Regions from separate parts of the Mesobacillus sp. S13 genome, predicted to be linked through region 2. Evidence: predicted binding sites of a transcription regulator. Region 2 holds the regulator's gene; the other holds the start of a gene.
The links. Region 2 encodes Rex, which represses fermentation and respiration genes when NADH is low (regulators of the CRP and FNR family bind a similar motif). Its sites were predicted from a motif close to TTGTGAAATATTTCACAA; they were not measured.
Positions count from the first base shown of each region.

Region 1: the regulator Rex is predicted to act here: its motif matches at 5,927-5,944, upstream of pflB (formate C-acetyltransferase).

Region 1 is NZ_CP084622.1:2,857,649-2,865,182, forward strand. It holds gene modB (molybdate ABC transporter permease subunit) at 1-58, shown strand, start outside; gene LGO15_RS14600 (DUF4352 domain-containing protein) at 216-869, opposite strand; gene LGO15_RS14605 (alkaline phosphatase) at 934-2,319, opposite strand; gene LGO15_RS14610 (D-alanyl-D-alanine carboxypeptidase family protein) at 2,484-3,656, opposite strand; gene LGO15_RS14615 (DHH family phosphoesterase) at 3,926-5,119, opposite strand; gene LGO15_RS14620 (cupredoxin domain-containing protein) at 5,261-5,710, shown strand; gene pflB (formate C-acetyltransferase) at 6,031-7,534, shown strand, end outside.
Region 2 is NZ_CP084622.1:244,890-252,423, reverse strand. It holds gene LGO15_RS01430 (GNAT family N-acetyltransferase) at 124-651, opposite strand; gene LGO15_RS01425 (CPBP family intramembrane glutamic endopeptidase) at 898-1,629, shown strand; gene LGO15_RS01420 (YdiK family protein) at 1,633-1,833, shown strand; gene LGO15_RS01415 (redox-sensing transcriptional repressor Rex) at 1,859-2,524, opposite strand; gene moaC (cyclic pyranopterin monophosphate synthase MoaC) at 2,552-3,046, opposite strand; gene LGO15_RS01405 (ABC-F family ATP-binding cassette domain-containing protein) at 3,226-5,154, shown strand; gene tsaD (tRNA (adenosine(37)-N6)-threonylcarbamoyltransferase complex transferase subunit TsaD) at 5,529-6,548, opposite strand; gene rimI (ribosomal protein S18-alanine N-acetyltransferase) at 6,548-6,997, opposite strand; gene tsaB (tRNA (adenosine(37)-N6)-threonylcarbamoyltransferase complex dimerization subunit type 1 TsaB) at 7,011-7,534, opposite strand, start outside.

The sequences.
Region 1 (7,534 bases), 2.2 Mb from region 2:
TGCGATGGTAGGAATATCATTCATCATGCTTCTTTCTACTTCATTATTAAAACAATAGCTGCAGAATACTTCTGATTCGCAGCTTTCCCAACCTTTCACGTGTATTAAAAAAGCCATGGTTCCTCATGGCTTTCTGCATTGTATTAGACTATTGAATGAACTTAACTTCAAGACATGAATCCAAGCCGAGACCTTTTTGAAAAACGATCAATCTTTTATTCAAAGTTTACAACGAGATTGATCGGTTCCCCGATTTTCTCTTTATCCTTATCAACCAGGTCTCCTGAGAGAATTTCCACTTTATCAAGATTTTCAAGCTCATCCACGATAAATCCAAGATTCCCTTGCTTCTTTTGCCGTGCTAAATTCTCACCATTTAGTTCCTCAAGGTAAAAATCATCTTCCCATGTCTTATGAATTGTATTATTGATACTCACCATTGCCACCGGCCCAAAGTGATAATTTTCGGCGGAATTATTCTTTACTTCTACGCCAATTTTAACAAAATCAAATTCTTCATCATGGGTATATGGATGGTAGAAATCAATTAGGCTGTAATCAGGAATAAAGTGCAGCAACTTAACCTCTTTGACTGTATATTCTATTCCGTCCAGTTTAAAGGTTTCATTGACTTTTTTTACTGACTTAAGGGTTAATTCACCTTTTTCGTCCGTAATAGAATCGCCTACTTTTTTAAGATCCCTGTCATCCGTCACTTGCGGATTAGGTACATAAACATCGGTATTGTTATTAGTTGGTTTATCCACAACGGTTTCAGCAGTTTTACTCTCCTTGTTTGACTCGGCCTCGGCAAATGAACAGCCTGTCACCATTGAAACAGCCAGCATGATTTGTAGGTATTTTTTCATTTTAAAAACCCCTTTTTAGAAAATTTCCCGCAGATCCAAGGCTTCTGCGGGAGTGGTTAATCCATTATTTCCTCTTGCCGTTTGCAAGAATGTCAAAAATGTTTTTCGCATTGTCAGTATTGTCAATTTGTCCATAGAATCGCTCTTTACCAGGACCGAATGCATATACAGGGACGTCTTCACCAGTGTGTCCGCCAGTTGTCCAGCCAGTATTTGATCGTGTATCAAAAATCTTTTCAATAGCATTGTCAATATCCGCTTTTTTACCTGAAGCAGCATCTTTAACCGATTGAATTTCTTCAGCTGTCAATGCAGGCAGATCTTGAGATTCAAAATCAATATATTTCTTTAATGTTTCCTCCGCACTTGCACCTTTGGCAATTTCAGCAGCCATGAAATCAGGAGTACGTTTTGCAGCCTTGATCGGTGCACCGAACCAGTTGTAGATGCCGTTAGCGCCAATTGAGTATCCGCCTGTTGAGTGGTCCGCAGTCGCAACTACTAACGTATGTTTGTCCTTCTTTGCGAATTCGATAGCTGCTTTGTAAGCTTTCTCGAAATCTTCCATTTCACTCATGGCAGCGACAATATCATTGTCATGACCCGCCCAGTCGACTTGGCTGCCTTCTACCATCAGGAAGAAGCCATCCTTGTCTTTGTTCAAACGCTGAATTGCTGATTTTGTCATTTCCTCAAGAGATGGAGTTTCTTCACTGCGATCGATCATCTTGTCCATACCGCCGGGCGCAAAAAGTCCAAGCACCTTTTCGTTTGTGTTATTGAGCAATTCCTGCTTGTTCGTTACATAGCTATAACCATCTTTCTGGAAATCTTTCGCAAGATTTCTGTCTGCACGTTCAAAGTTGCTTAGCCCCCCGCCCAGCATGACATCGATTTTGTGCTCACCATTTACCAATTCATCAAAATAATCATCAGCAATGCCATTCATGTTCTTACGGGTTTCATCGTGCGCCCCAAAAGATGCAGGAGTTGCGTGTGTAATTTCGGAAGTCGCTACAAGGCCTGTTGCCTTTCCATTTTCTTTGGCAGCTTCAAGAACGGTCTTTACTTCAGAGCCGTCATTGTCAACCGCAATTGCATTGTTATATGTTTTGATTCCTGCGGACATTGCTGTGGCTGCGGAAGCAGAGTCAGTAACGTTTTGTTCAGGATCTTCTGGATAAGTCATTTGATTGCCAACAAGATATTTATCAAATTCAGTTTTTTCAGCTTCAGGTGTTATTGGATTGTCCTTCAAGTAGCGGTATGCAGAAGTATAAGAAACTCCCATTCCATCACCGACTAGGAAAATGACATTTTTTATCTCTGCAGAATGATCTTTTTTATCATTTTTGGCCTCAGCGTTGAACGTTCCCACTATACTGCCGAACGCTACAGTTGATAGAACAGCGAGCGGAAGAATCTTCTTTTTAAAGTTAGCTTTAATCATTTTAAGACCTCCAGATAAGTTATTTACTACGCTCTCTACTATAATAGGACTCTATTAATCTCTTATTAACACAATGTAAAAATACTTTAATTCCTTGTAAAGCCTCTTTACAATCATATATTTTACTTTTCAGGGACCAGGCCGAAAAAAAAAAGCAGGCTTAATCACCTGCTTCTAGATCTTCTGTTCTTTTTTTGTTTACGGTTGATTGCCCACACCCCAGCTGCAGCCACAAGTACCAAGGCTCCCAATAAAGTATTGACAGAAAGCAATCCACTTTGATCAGGCTTTGGCGGTTCCTCCTTCTTTACCTCAGGTTTTTTTTCAATCAAAGGTTTAAGTTCAATGGATTGGATGATATCCCCATCCTTATCCTCAATCTTAAGATTCCCTTCTTTGTCAACCACTCTCTTGCCATTTTCAATTGGTTCAGTCAAAAGGAGGTCCTCACTAGCTTTGAATTTAAGTTTTCCACTTGCGAAGGTTTCCCCTGACTTAATTCGAGAGGATTTAAAACTAGCGAAACCATAGTCGAATAGCTTGACAGTATCTTCATATATTTTTCGTTTGTAATCCGATTTCAGCAATATGGCCGTCAATTTCAACATGCCGTTATCAGCCGTGGTGGCAAGGGTTTGCTTTGATTGGTCCACAAAACCTGTCTTCCCGCCAGTGACAGCATCATAAGGTATTTCACCTATAAGCATGCGATGATGGGAAAGTAGCGTTGTATCCCATGATTCTCCATCCCATTCCAGTTCTTTAGTGCCAAATATTTCTCTAAAATCCGAATTATTCATGGCATAGTTCAAGATCGTCCCGAGGTCTTTGGCTGTTGTATAATGATTCTCATCGAATAAACCGTGCGGATTGACAAAATGGGTGTCTTCCACACCCGTATTGGTCTCTAGAAACTCATTTATGTTCTTTGAGTACCTCTCCAAAGAACCGTCCAAATGCATCGCGATCGCCAATGCAGCATCATTTCCTGAATTTATGAGCATACCTTGAACCAGTTTCCTTAATGGTACTTGTTCTCCAGGATTGAGATACACCCTTGTTCCATCGATATTCTCAATCTCCTTACTAACAACGACTATCTCATCAAGATCACCTGTTTCAATTGCATATATGGCAGTAGCAATCTTTGTCAGACTCGCAGGGTACATTCTTGCTTCTTCATTTTTCCCAAATAAAATCGCACCAGATTGCGTGTCCATTAAAACAGCAGCTTCAGAAGTCAAATCAGGAGCTTCTTCGCCTTCTGCTGCTACAAAATCTACAGAAGTATACATGATAATTAACAACAACATAAGCAGACCAAAAACGTTCTTCATCCTACCACATCCAGTGTCCAATTCTCTTCACCTATTTTAACAGAATCCTGTCGAAAGATGTCTACTGTTATTATTTTTTAATCAAACTGGAATAATCTGAAAAGATTGTAAACTTCAAATGAATCTTTTTAAGTTGATCATATTAAGCTCAAATTCCAAACTATCTCCATCCAACTTTTCACAAAAACAGGCCACCAATAAATTTCATTGATGACCTACATTCAAATAACTCCATAAAATTCACTATAATTTTGACAACCTAGTCTACTTCAATTCCTTCCATTAAAAACGATATTTTCCAAATAGGAAATATAAACTTCATCCCTTGCAAGAGCTGCACCGTACTCTCTTTTCAAAAAGCGGTCAGCTGATTCAAAACTGTCGAAAGGCCCATGCCGCTCCTTACTTTCTAACTGAACAAAATGACTGGTTCCATCGTTATAAATCAAGAACAATTCCCGGTCACGATTTTCATACAGGCAGCCCTTTTTCGAATCCTTTAAATTATAAGTATTTCTAAATGCATCCTGCTTGATCGAATCCAACGGAAAAGCTTGTTCAATATAGCGGTTATAGGCTTCCTTGTTCATTGAACAACCAGAAGCTTTTGCATGTCCACCCCCGCCAAATTCTCCTGCCACAGCCGAAACATCTACATCATCATGGACCGTTCTAAAGCTTATTTTCTTTCCACCCAAATTCAAGATCGCGATATAATCCAAATGTGGATATTCCTTTCCAAGCTCGTTCCCTAATTCTGAGTGATAGGATTCTGCGTGGACGACTCCGCCATATAAGCCATCTGATTCGATTTGGATGATTTCCCGTTTTTTCCTTCTGATATATCGTTCGATTTTATCTTCTTCCATCTCCAGAAGTTTCTTTTCAAAGTCATCGTAATCAAATGTATCGCCAGATGTCAGACGAGGTACCATCCGTTCTTCAAATTCTTCAATCGATACCATAAAAAACAGGTCGTTCAAATTCTTAGCTTTGTAATTCTTGAGAATATCCCAGTCCCAGGTATCATATTGTCTGACAAGCTCAACAAACTCATCAAGCGCTCCATTTTTAATCAAGTGGTTTTCTTGAACCAAGTAGTCATATACGAGTGATGCCGCACTCGTCAGTGTTCCGGCTTCATCCTTTACTTTTACATTGCCCCAGCTATATTCATTGAAGTGCAATGCCGTTTTATGATGGTCAATCAATTTTGCCTTTCCCCCATCACTGACGAATTGATTTATTTTTTCCGTCACATCGTGGTTGACAGATAAATCGGTTATGTACAGGTGATCTTCCTTTTTCATGCGGTCATTCATTCTCTCAAAATATTTCTCCACCTGAAAATTAAGCCCTGAAACAGAGTTATAACGAATATCAGCCTTTTCACCGAATGCAAGCCTGAAAAGGATTCCGCAGGCTACTCCATCTAAATCATTATGCGTAAATAAACGGTACATACTTTCCTCCTTGGTTTGTATCTAATCTATAGTTTGTTGTTGCCTTGTTAATCTATACAACACATATTCAAAAAAAATTAGACAAGTTCAGCAAGGGGACGAGCATAGATATTTAAAGAGGATAATAAGGAGGTGAAAACAATGCATTTCTTTGTGTTTAAAAGGAGAACATTATACTTTATCGCACTAATCGCTTTCATTGCCATCATCGGATCTATTTGGTTGAGCTTGAAGCCTGATGCCACCCCGGCAATAGGAGGGCAGAATGAGCAGATCCGGGAAATCCACTTGGTGACTGGGGAGTTTAAATCTTCCACCGATGATGGGAGAGAAATCGAGGCATACCGATGGGACCCAGGTACGATTTTCATTGAAAAAGGTGAAAAGATTAGTTTGAAAATTCTTGGAGTCAACGGAAAGGAACACCCCTTCATTATTGAAGGAACTGATATTAAAGGTGTAGTAAAAAAAGGGAAAGAAACTGTAGTGCCCTTACAATTTGATAAAGAAGGAACGTACAGGCTGATCTGCCTCACACACCCTTCAGCAGAACATAATGGGCCAATGATTGCCTATATTGTCGTCGATTAAGCTTTGTGAAGAACAGGATATTTCATCCTGTTTTTTCTTTTCCCCCGGAAATGACACAAAACATACATAACACTATAAACACGGTACAAAATTTCCTGATAGAATTATATACATAAAGATATTCTTATATAACAGACCTGAAATTATCTAATCCAATTATAATACAGATTTTCATTTCGCCTGAATTATTTAACTAAAATACAGATAAATCATACCTTGTTCATATTTTCACAAATATGTCACACTCAAACTGTTATATCCGTAGTATGATTAAAGTGTGGTAACTGTTATATAAACATCTATTTTAGAGGTGAACTTAAATGGAACAATGGAAAGGCTTTAAAAATGGTGCTTGGCAGGATGAAATCAATGTTCGGGACTTTATCCTAAGGAACTTCTCTGAATATGTTGGTGATTCCAGCTTCCTAGAAAGTGCAACTGAAGAAACACTTCAATTATGGCAGCAGGTAATGGAATTAACGAAACAGGAACGTGACAATGGCGGTGTCCTTGATATGGATACCAAGGTTGTTTCCACGATTACTTCCCATGGCCCAGGATATCTTGATAAGTCAAAAGAAAAGGTTGTAGGCTTCCAGACAGATCAGCCTTTCAAACGCTCTATGCAGCCTTTCGGCGGCATTCGCATGGCTAAGGCTGCTTGTGAAGCATATGGTTTTGAATTGGATAAAGAAGTCGAGAAAATCTTTACCGACTTCCGTAAAACGCATAACCAGGGTGTATTCGATGTTTATACAAAGGAAATGCTTCAGGCTCGCAAAGCCGGAATCATTACTGGCTTGCCAGATGCTTATGGCCGCGGCCGTATCATTGGTGACTATCGTCGTGTAGCTCTTTATGGTGTTGACTTCCTGATGGAGCAAAAGAAGAAAGACCATGGGATGACTAGCAATGTCATGACTGAGGACACCATGCGCCTGAGAGAGGAAATCTCTGAGCAATACCGTTCATTGAATGAATTGAAGCAGCTTGCAGAGAGCTATGGTTATGATATTTCCAAGCCAGCAACTAATGCAACGGAAGCTTTCCAATGGGTCTACTTCGCATACCTTGCAGCAATCAAAGAACAGAATGGCGCAGCGATGAGCCTTGGACGCGTTGCAACATTCCTTGACATCTATATTGAACGCGACCTTCAAAATGGCACACTTACTGAAAAAGAAGCACAGGAAATCGTTGACCACTTCGTCATGAAACTTCGCCTGGTGAAATTCGCACGTACACCTGATTACAATGAATTATTCAGCGGTGACCCTACCTGGGTAACAGAATCAATTGGCGGAATGGCGCATAACGGGCAATCACTTGTTACAAAGAACTCTTTCCGTTTCCTTCATACACTTGATAATCTCGGCCCTGCACCAGAACCAAACTTGACAGTGCTATGGTCACCTGCCCTGCCTGAGAATTTCAAGAAGTATTGTGCTGAAATGTCCATCAAAACGAGCTCAATCCAGTATGAAAATGACGATTTGATGCGCTGTGAATATGGCGATGACTATGGTATCGCATGCTGCGTGTCAGCGATGGAAATCGGAAAGCAGATGCAATTCTTCGGAGCTCGCGCAAACCTGGCAAAAGCATTGCTATATGCAATTAATGGCGGTGTTGATGAAAAGCTTAAGGTCCAAGTGGCTCCTGCATTTAGCCCAATCACTTCCGATGTACTTGACTACAAAGAAGTCATGGAAAAATTCGATAATGTAATGGAATGGCTTGCTGGCCTTTACATTAACACTCTCAATGTCATCCACTATATGCATGATAAATACAGCTACGAAAGAATCGAAATGGCACTGCATG
Region 2 (7,534 bases):
GCTAACACAATTTATATAATAATGAATCTCAATTTTTTTTGCAAGCGTGAAGCAAGATTTTTTCTTAAAAAATTATGATTCCCATGCCCTTGTCGAATCGTGGAAAATTCTCTGCTGACGTCCTTAACATTCTATTTGAAACAGGACATGCCTCTTCAAAGGACTGCCCATATCCACTTTAGGATGTTGAAAAGTCTTAACGGGCTTCATGCCGATTTTTTTCATGACATTTATAGAAGGTCTGTTGATCTCAGCTGTGAAACTGACGACCTTGCTAAAGCCCAGTTCATTAAATCCATACTCCAGACAGGCCTTAGCCCCTTCCGTTGCATACCCATTTCCCCATGCCTCTTTCTTGAGCCTCCAGCCAATTTCAATACAAGGGGTAAAATCCGCTTCGAAAGTTGCCCTGTGAAATCCTATAAAACCTATATATTCTTTCGTCTCCTTGACTTCAACAGCATACAGCCCATAGCCGCATTCCTCCAGCTCGGAGATGATGTTTTGATAAAATTGATGCGTTTCTTCTTCTGATAAAGTATTGGCAAAATACTTCATGACCTCCTGGTCCGCATTCATTTTTGCAAAGTGCTCCAGATCTTCTGCTGACCAGTCACGCAGTTTCAGCCTTGACGTTTCCAAATAGATCATATTTCCTCCGACCCTTTTCAAAAAATAATTCACCTTATCCTGTATGTGCTATTCCAAAATGATTAAAACTTGGTTTCACCTTTTTTCTCCTGACCCTACAATTTGAACTTTCCAATCATTTATTAGTAGAATAAAGACAGTGTCTATCCAAACCAAAGCTGTCCTCGTATTTTATTTTACAGGTCGGCTTATTATTACGTAAAATTTCAGGACATATATTATCTGCATTGATAAGGAGTTTTTCTATTGAAAAAGGAATATTGGTACATCATTATCGCCTATATAGTCATGCAGCTTTCAAGCCTGATTGGCATCCCGATTGTCGCCTTCACCGGTGCTGCAATGGGAAAGAGCCTGGAAGAAATGGAAACCCTCTCGATTCCATACTGGCTTGTGATCAGCTTTTCACTGACACTAGTCATCGTGCTTTTGCTTTTGAGGAAAGAACGCAGATCTCATGCGGACTTACGTGATGCGTCCTCTCCAGCAAGCTCAGCCGCCTGGGCTTTCGCAGGTGTATTCCTCGCACTGTTCGCGCAATCAATCGCCGCCAATATCGAAAATATGCTTGGCATCGAAATGGGATCTGAGAATACCCAGGAAATCATTAAGCTGATTGAAATGTTCCCGGTTGTCATTTTGGTCAGTTCGATCATCGGCCCTATATTAGAGGAAATCGTCTTCCGTAAGATCATTTTCGGCAGCCTGCATAAGAAAATGAATTTCTTTTTCGCTGGATTGATCAGCTCTGTTATTTTTGCGCTTGCACATATGGAACCAGAGCATGTGATCTTGTACTCTGCAATGGGGTTCACTTTTGCTTTCCTTTATGTAAAAACAAAGCGGATCATCGTGCCAATCATCGCCCATGTTACAATGAATACAATGGTTGTTCTGCTTCAATCCGTATTTAGGGAAGACATTGAGAGAATGATAAAAGAAGCAGAGAAAATTCAAGGTTTTATTGGGGGATTCTAAGTTATGAAACAATCGCCTTTATTTTCAGGCATTGTCTACATCTTGTTAGGCAGCTTATTCACCTATTTCGCCATCCAGAATGTAAACGATTCAGGATGGGGATTCTTCAGCTACTTGCTAGTGGCTCTTGCCACGTTCGACTTTGGTTCTGGCATCAGGATGATCCTTTTTCATTTCAAATTGAAGAATATAAAGAAAAAGTAGCTCCTTCCTCTGAAGGAGCTACTTTTTATTCTGCCGATTCTGTTGGTTCGGTATCTGTCGGGTAATGCTTTAAGAAATAGATCAATGATTGCAATTCAACTGCCAAATCAATATGATGGATCCTGATCGATGAAGGCACGTTCAGCCTCGCCGGCGTGAAGTTCAGGATTCCTTTGATATTTGCCTGCACCAATCGGTCTGTTATCGGCTGTGCGACAGCAGACGGGACTGTCAGGATTGCCACCTGGATGCCTTCCTCTACGACAACTTTGTCGAGATCATCCATATGGTACACTGCTACGTCACCAATCTTCGTGCCCACTTTGCCTGGATCTACGTCAAAGGCAATCTCGATTTTCGTATTATTGTTCTTTGAAAAATTGTAGTTCAGAAACGCTGTTCCCAGATTACCGACTCCGATCAAGGCAACCTTCGTCAATTCATCCTGATCCAGCGTCTTTCGGAAAAAGGTCAGCAGGTAATTGACATTATAGCCGTACCCCTTTTTACCCAAAGCTCCAAAGTAGGAAAAATCCCTGCGGATTGTCGCTGAATCCACTTTTACCGCTTCACTTAATTCCGCTGATGATACCCTTTGCTTTCCTGAAGAATGCAAGTTCAATAAGAACCGGTAATACAGCGGCAAACGTTTTGCGGTTGCCTGCGGAATCTTCATAGCATCATTCGTCATTCTCCATCCTCCACCCTGTCCGTATTTCTATCTCAACTTTTCTTCTCTCTTGAAATCGCCGTTCTTACCACCGGTTTTTTCGACCAGATAGGTCTTTCCAATTACCATGCCCTTATCAACGGCCTTGCACATATCATAAACAGTCAGCGCACATGCTGAAGCTGCTGTTAACGCTTCCATTTCCACACCTGTATTCCCTTTTGTTTTTACAGCTGCGGAGATATTTAAAACATAGTCATTTCCATTTTGCTCCCAATCGAATGAAAGGTCAATCCCTGTCAGTGGAATCGGGTGGCACATCGGGATGATTTCAGACGTTTTTTTCGCCGCCATGATGCCTGCTACTTGCGCGACAGCCAGTACATCCCCTTTTTTCATTTTATTTTCAGTGATTCTCACATATATATCTTCATTCACGGTTATGCTTGAATGGGCGACTGCCGTACGGACCGTCTCCGGTTTTTCACTGACATCGACCATCTTTGCTCTGCCCTCTTCGTTAAAATGAGTAAATTCTGCCATATGTAAGCTCCTTTCTATCAAATGATACACTATTTTGTCAAACTTGTGTGTGAACTTTGTTTCAGTGTTCACAATACAAAGTGAAATTTCAATACCATATAACCTATAGCAGTTCGCACATATTGCCGTGCCTATATTAATGGGTTACACTATCTCTAAGGCAATAGAGGTGAAAAATAATGATTTTATTACAGGTTAATCAGCTATCAAAATATTTTGCTGCTGATCTTATTTTATCGAATATAAAGTTTGAAATACAGACCAACGACCGTGTTGCGCTTGTTGGAAGGAACGGAGCAGGAAAATCAACCCTGCTGAAAATCATTGCCGGGTATGAATCCCATGATGGCGGAGAAATCATCCGTCCTAAAGGGACGATGATTGGCTATCTCGCCCAGAATACCGGGCTGGAATCCGAGAAAAGCATCTGGGATGAAATGCTGGCCGTTTTTGACCATCTGCACAGGATGGAAAAAGACTTGCGCAGATTGGAAGAAAAGATGTCGGATCCTGACATTCTTTCTAACCAGACAGAATACGACAGGGTTTTAAAAGATTATGACCTGCTGCAGGTCCAGTTCAAGGAAAAAGGCGGCTACCAATATGAAGCCGATATTCGTTCCGTCCTTCACGGCCTTAACTTCCATTCTTTTGATTATTCCACAAAAATATCCACTTTAAGCGGGGGACAAAAAACTAGACTCGCATTGGCGAAACTTTTATTGACCCGTCCGGATATTTTGATTCTCGATGAACCGACGAACCATCTTGATATTGACACGCTATCGTGGCTTGAGCAGTATTTGCAGGGCTACAACGGCGCAATCTTGATTGTATCCCACGACCGGTATTTCCTTGATAAAGTCGTCAACCAGGTTTATGAAATTTCCCGCCATCAGCTGACAAAGTTTCCTGGCAATTACAGCTCGTACTTAAATCAGAAAGCTGCGAATTACGAACGCGACATGAAACTGTATGAGAAGCAGCAGGATGAAATCTCCAAGCTCCAGGATTTTATCCAGAGGAACTTGGCCAGGGCATCCACAACCAAGCGTGCCCAAAGCCGTCGGAAGCAGCTGGAAAAAATCGATCGCATGGACAGGCCCAAGGGAGATGAAAAATCTGCCTCATTCAGCTTTCAAATCGAACGACAAAGCGGCAACGATGTCATGAAGGTTGATGCCCTATCTGTCGGCTATCACAATGACATCGTATCTGAAAATATCTTTTTCAATCTTTCACGTGGAGACAGCACGGCACTGGTTGGACCAAATGGCGTTGGTAAATCAACTTTATTAAAAACCATCGTGGAGAAACTGCCTTCGATTAAAGGGAATATTCAATACGGTTCTAATGTCTCGATTGGCTACTATGATCAGGAACAGGCAGAACTTAGCTCGAACAAAAAGGTTTTGAATGAACTCTGGGATGAATACCCATTGAAATCCGAAAAAGAGATCCGTACCGTCCTGGGGAACTTCCTATTCTCAGGAGACGATGTCCTAAAGATCGTTTCCACGCTTAGCGGTGGCGAAAAAGCACGTTTGGCACTGGCCAAGCTGATGCTGCAGAACTCGAATTTCTTAATTCTGGACGAGCCGACAAACCACCTTGATCTGGACAGCAAAGAAGTTCTTGAAAATGCACTGATCGATTATCCAGGCACCATCCTGTTCGTCTCACATGACCGTTATTTTATCAATAGGATAGCCACAAAAGTACTCGAGCTCGATCGAGGCGGTGCAACGGAATACCTTGGTGATTACGATTACTATGTCGAGAAAAAGCTGGAGCAGGAAGAGCTGCGAGCCATGGCCGAACAGGCTGCCAAAGCATCGGGAAGTGTTGTGGACAACTCCAAGCAGGACAAGACCTCCTACCAGCAGGACAAAGAAGCCAAAAAACTCGAACGCCAGCGCAAACGCCGCATGGAAGAAGTGGAAGCAAAAATTGAACAACTAGAGTTGGAAGTCGCTGAATATGAAGAATTGCTCTGTGACCCTGAAATCTTCCAGGATCACGAAAAAGCTGGAGAAATCAATAGCAAAATTGAAGCCGCCAAAGAGGCACTCGATGAATTGATGGAAGAGTGGACAGAGCTGGCTTAATAAGTGAAATACCGGACATGAATGTGTCCGGTATTTTTTTGTGTTGAAAATAGGTATAGCGCATTTGCTCTATAAAAGAGTTTTCACCAACCAAGACTTTCGCTTTTTAATTAATCTCAAATGACATAAACAGCATTTGTTCGACAATATTCTATAAAAATCGCAAATAATCCACAAAAAAGCCCCGATTTAAAAACCGGGACTTTTTGTTCACATAGTTATTCACATAGTAAAGACTGATTTATAGCTTATCCAGATAGTTTTCCACATTATCCACAAAAACAGCTGATTTTATCCACATTATACACAGATTAACATCTAAAACACTAACATATCCACAGAAGAGTCTGACAACATTTTTTTCTCTTGCGACTTTAGTTGTGGATAGTAATCTCTAGACCTGGATTTCCATTCAAAGTTAAATCAGCTCGCTGGCCTTTTTCATACATAACACTTCCTGCAGCAGCAATCATGGCAGCATTATCTGTGCACAAAGACAATGGAGGAATAACAATTTCCACATCCGAATCTACAAATTCTGTGGATAGTTTTTCTCTCAATCCCTTATTCGCTGCAACTCCTCCAGCAAGAAGAACCTGTTTTACTCCGTACTCCTTAACAGCTCTTTGTGTTTTAGTGACAAGTACATCGATCACACTTTCCTGGAAACTAGCTGCAAGGTCTTCAGGCGCTATTTCCTCGCCTCGCTGCTGGGCATTATGCACAACATTGATAACAGCAGACTTCAAACCGCTGAAACTAAAATCATAAGAGCCTTCTTCGAGCCATGCACGTGGCAAGTCAATCGTTGCCTTTCCTTCATGGGCAAGCCTGTCAATATGTGGACCACCCGGATATGGAAGATGCAATGTCCTTGCTACCTTGTCATACGCTTCCCCTGCAGCATCATCTCTTGTCTCGCCTATTACCTCGAAATGACCGTGTTCTTTCATATATACGAGCTCAGTGTGCCCGCCAGATACGACTAGTGACAGCAGCGGGAAGTTCATTTCAGCAATTAGACGGTTCGCATAGATATGGCCCGCAATATGATGGACGCCAACGAGTGGTATTCCATTCGCAAACGCCAGTGCTTTGGCAGCATTAACGCCGATCAATAAAGCGCCTACTAGACCTGGGCCTTCTGTAACAGCAATCGCATCCAGGTCCTTTACATCAACCTTTGCCTGGGCTAAAGCTTCCTCTAAAACAAGAGTGATCTGTTCAACATGATGCCTAGAAGCGATTTCAGGTACAACGCCGCCAAAGCGCTTATGGCTCTCAATCTGAGAAGCGACGACATTCGCAAGAATCTCCCGTCCATTTTTCACAATCGCAACAGCCGTTTCATCACAGCTCGTCTCTATTCCCATTATTAATTGGTCTTTTGTCATTATAAATTCACCCACATTACTAAAGCGTCTTCCATATTGTCTGTATAATATTGTTTCCTAATAGCTCCTTCTTCGAATCCGAACTTGCGATACAAATTTTGAGCCCTCACATTGCTGACCCTGACTTCTAGAGTCATCCTCATTGCATCCATTTCGCGGGCAAGCTCCATGACCTTAGCCATCAGAGCCTTACCCAGCTTCAATCCCCTGTATTCCGGAAGCAAGGCGATATTCGTGATATGTGCTTCATCAACGATAATCCACACTCCACAATAGCCAACTACTTTTTGATCCACTTCCACAATCAGATATTGTGCAAACTGATTCTTCGTCAACTCATTGAAAAAAGCTTCCCTGCTCCATGGTATAGTAAAGGAATTAACCTCTACCTCCATCACTTCATCCAGATCATCTACCGTCATATGCCGGAACGTTATCGTTTTATTCATCTTCTCTTCCCACTTAATTTTTAGTCTCTTGCGCTTTCAGCCAGTTAGCCTCTGCTTCCGCCAGGCGGATATAATTAGGAACAAAAGTATGAAGGTCAACACCATCTTTATCCCGTCCCAATAATGCAAGCTCTGCTGGTCTAGGGTTCAACTCAGTGACAGCTGCAAAAACTGCCTTATCACCAAGCTCCTCCTTAATGACCTCTTCATGGAGTTTCAAATCATTGCTCGTGAATAATATCCTGCTGTCCATTTCATTCAATTGTTTTACCCAATCTGCTGACATGACAAGCCGATCATTTTTTACAGTCTCCAATAATTGATTCTCAAACTTATATAACCCAGTATAAATCTGTCCTCTCCTTGCATCAAAGAAAGGTGAAACATACCCATCAAAATACCTTCCAGCGGATGCCGCTGCCACTTCAAGGCTAGATACTCCTGATAACGGAATCTTCAAGCTCCAGGCCATTGTTTTAGCAATGGTCACTCCAATCCTTACACCAGTGTAGGAACCAGGACCCTCGGCAACTACAA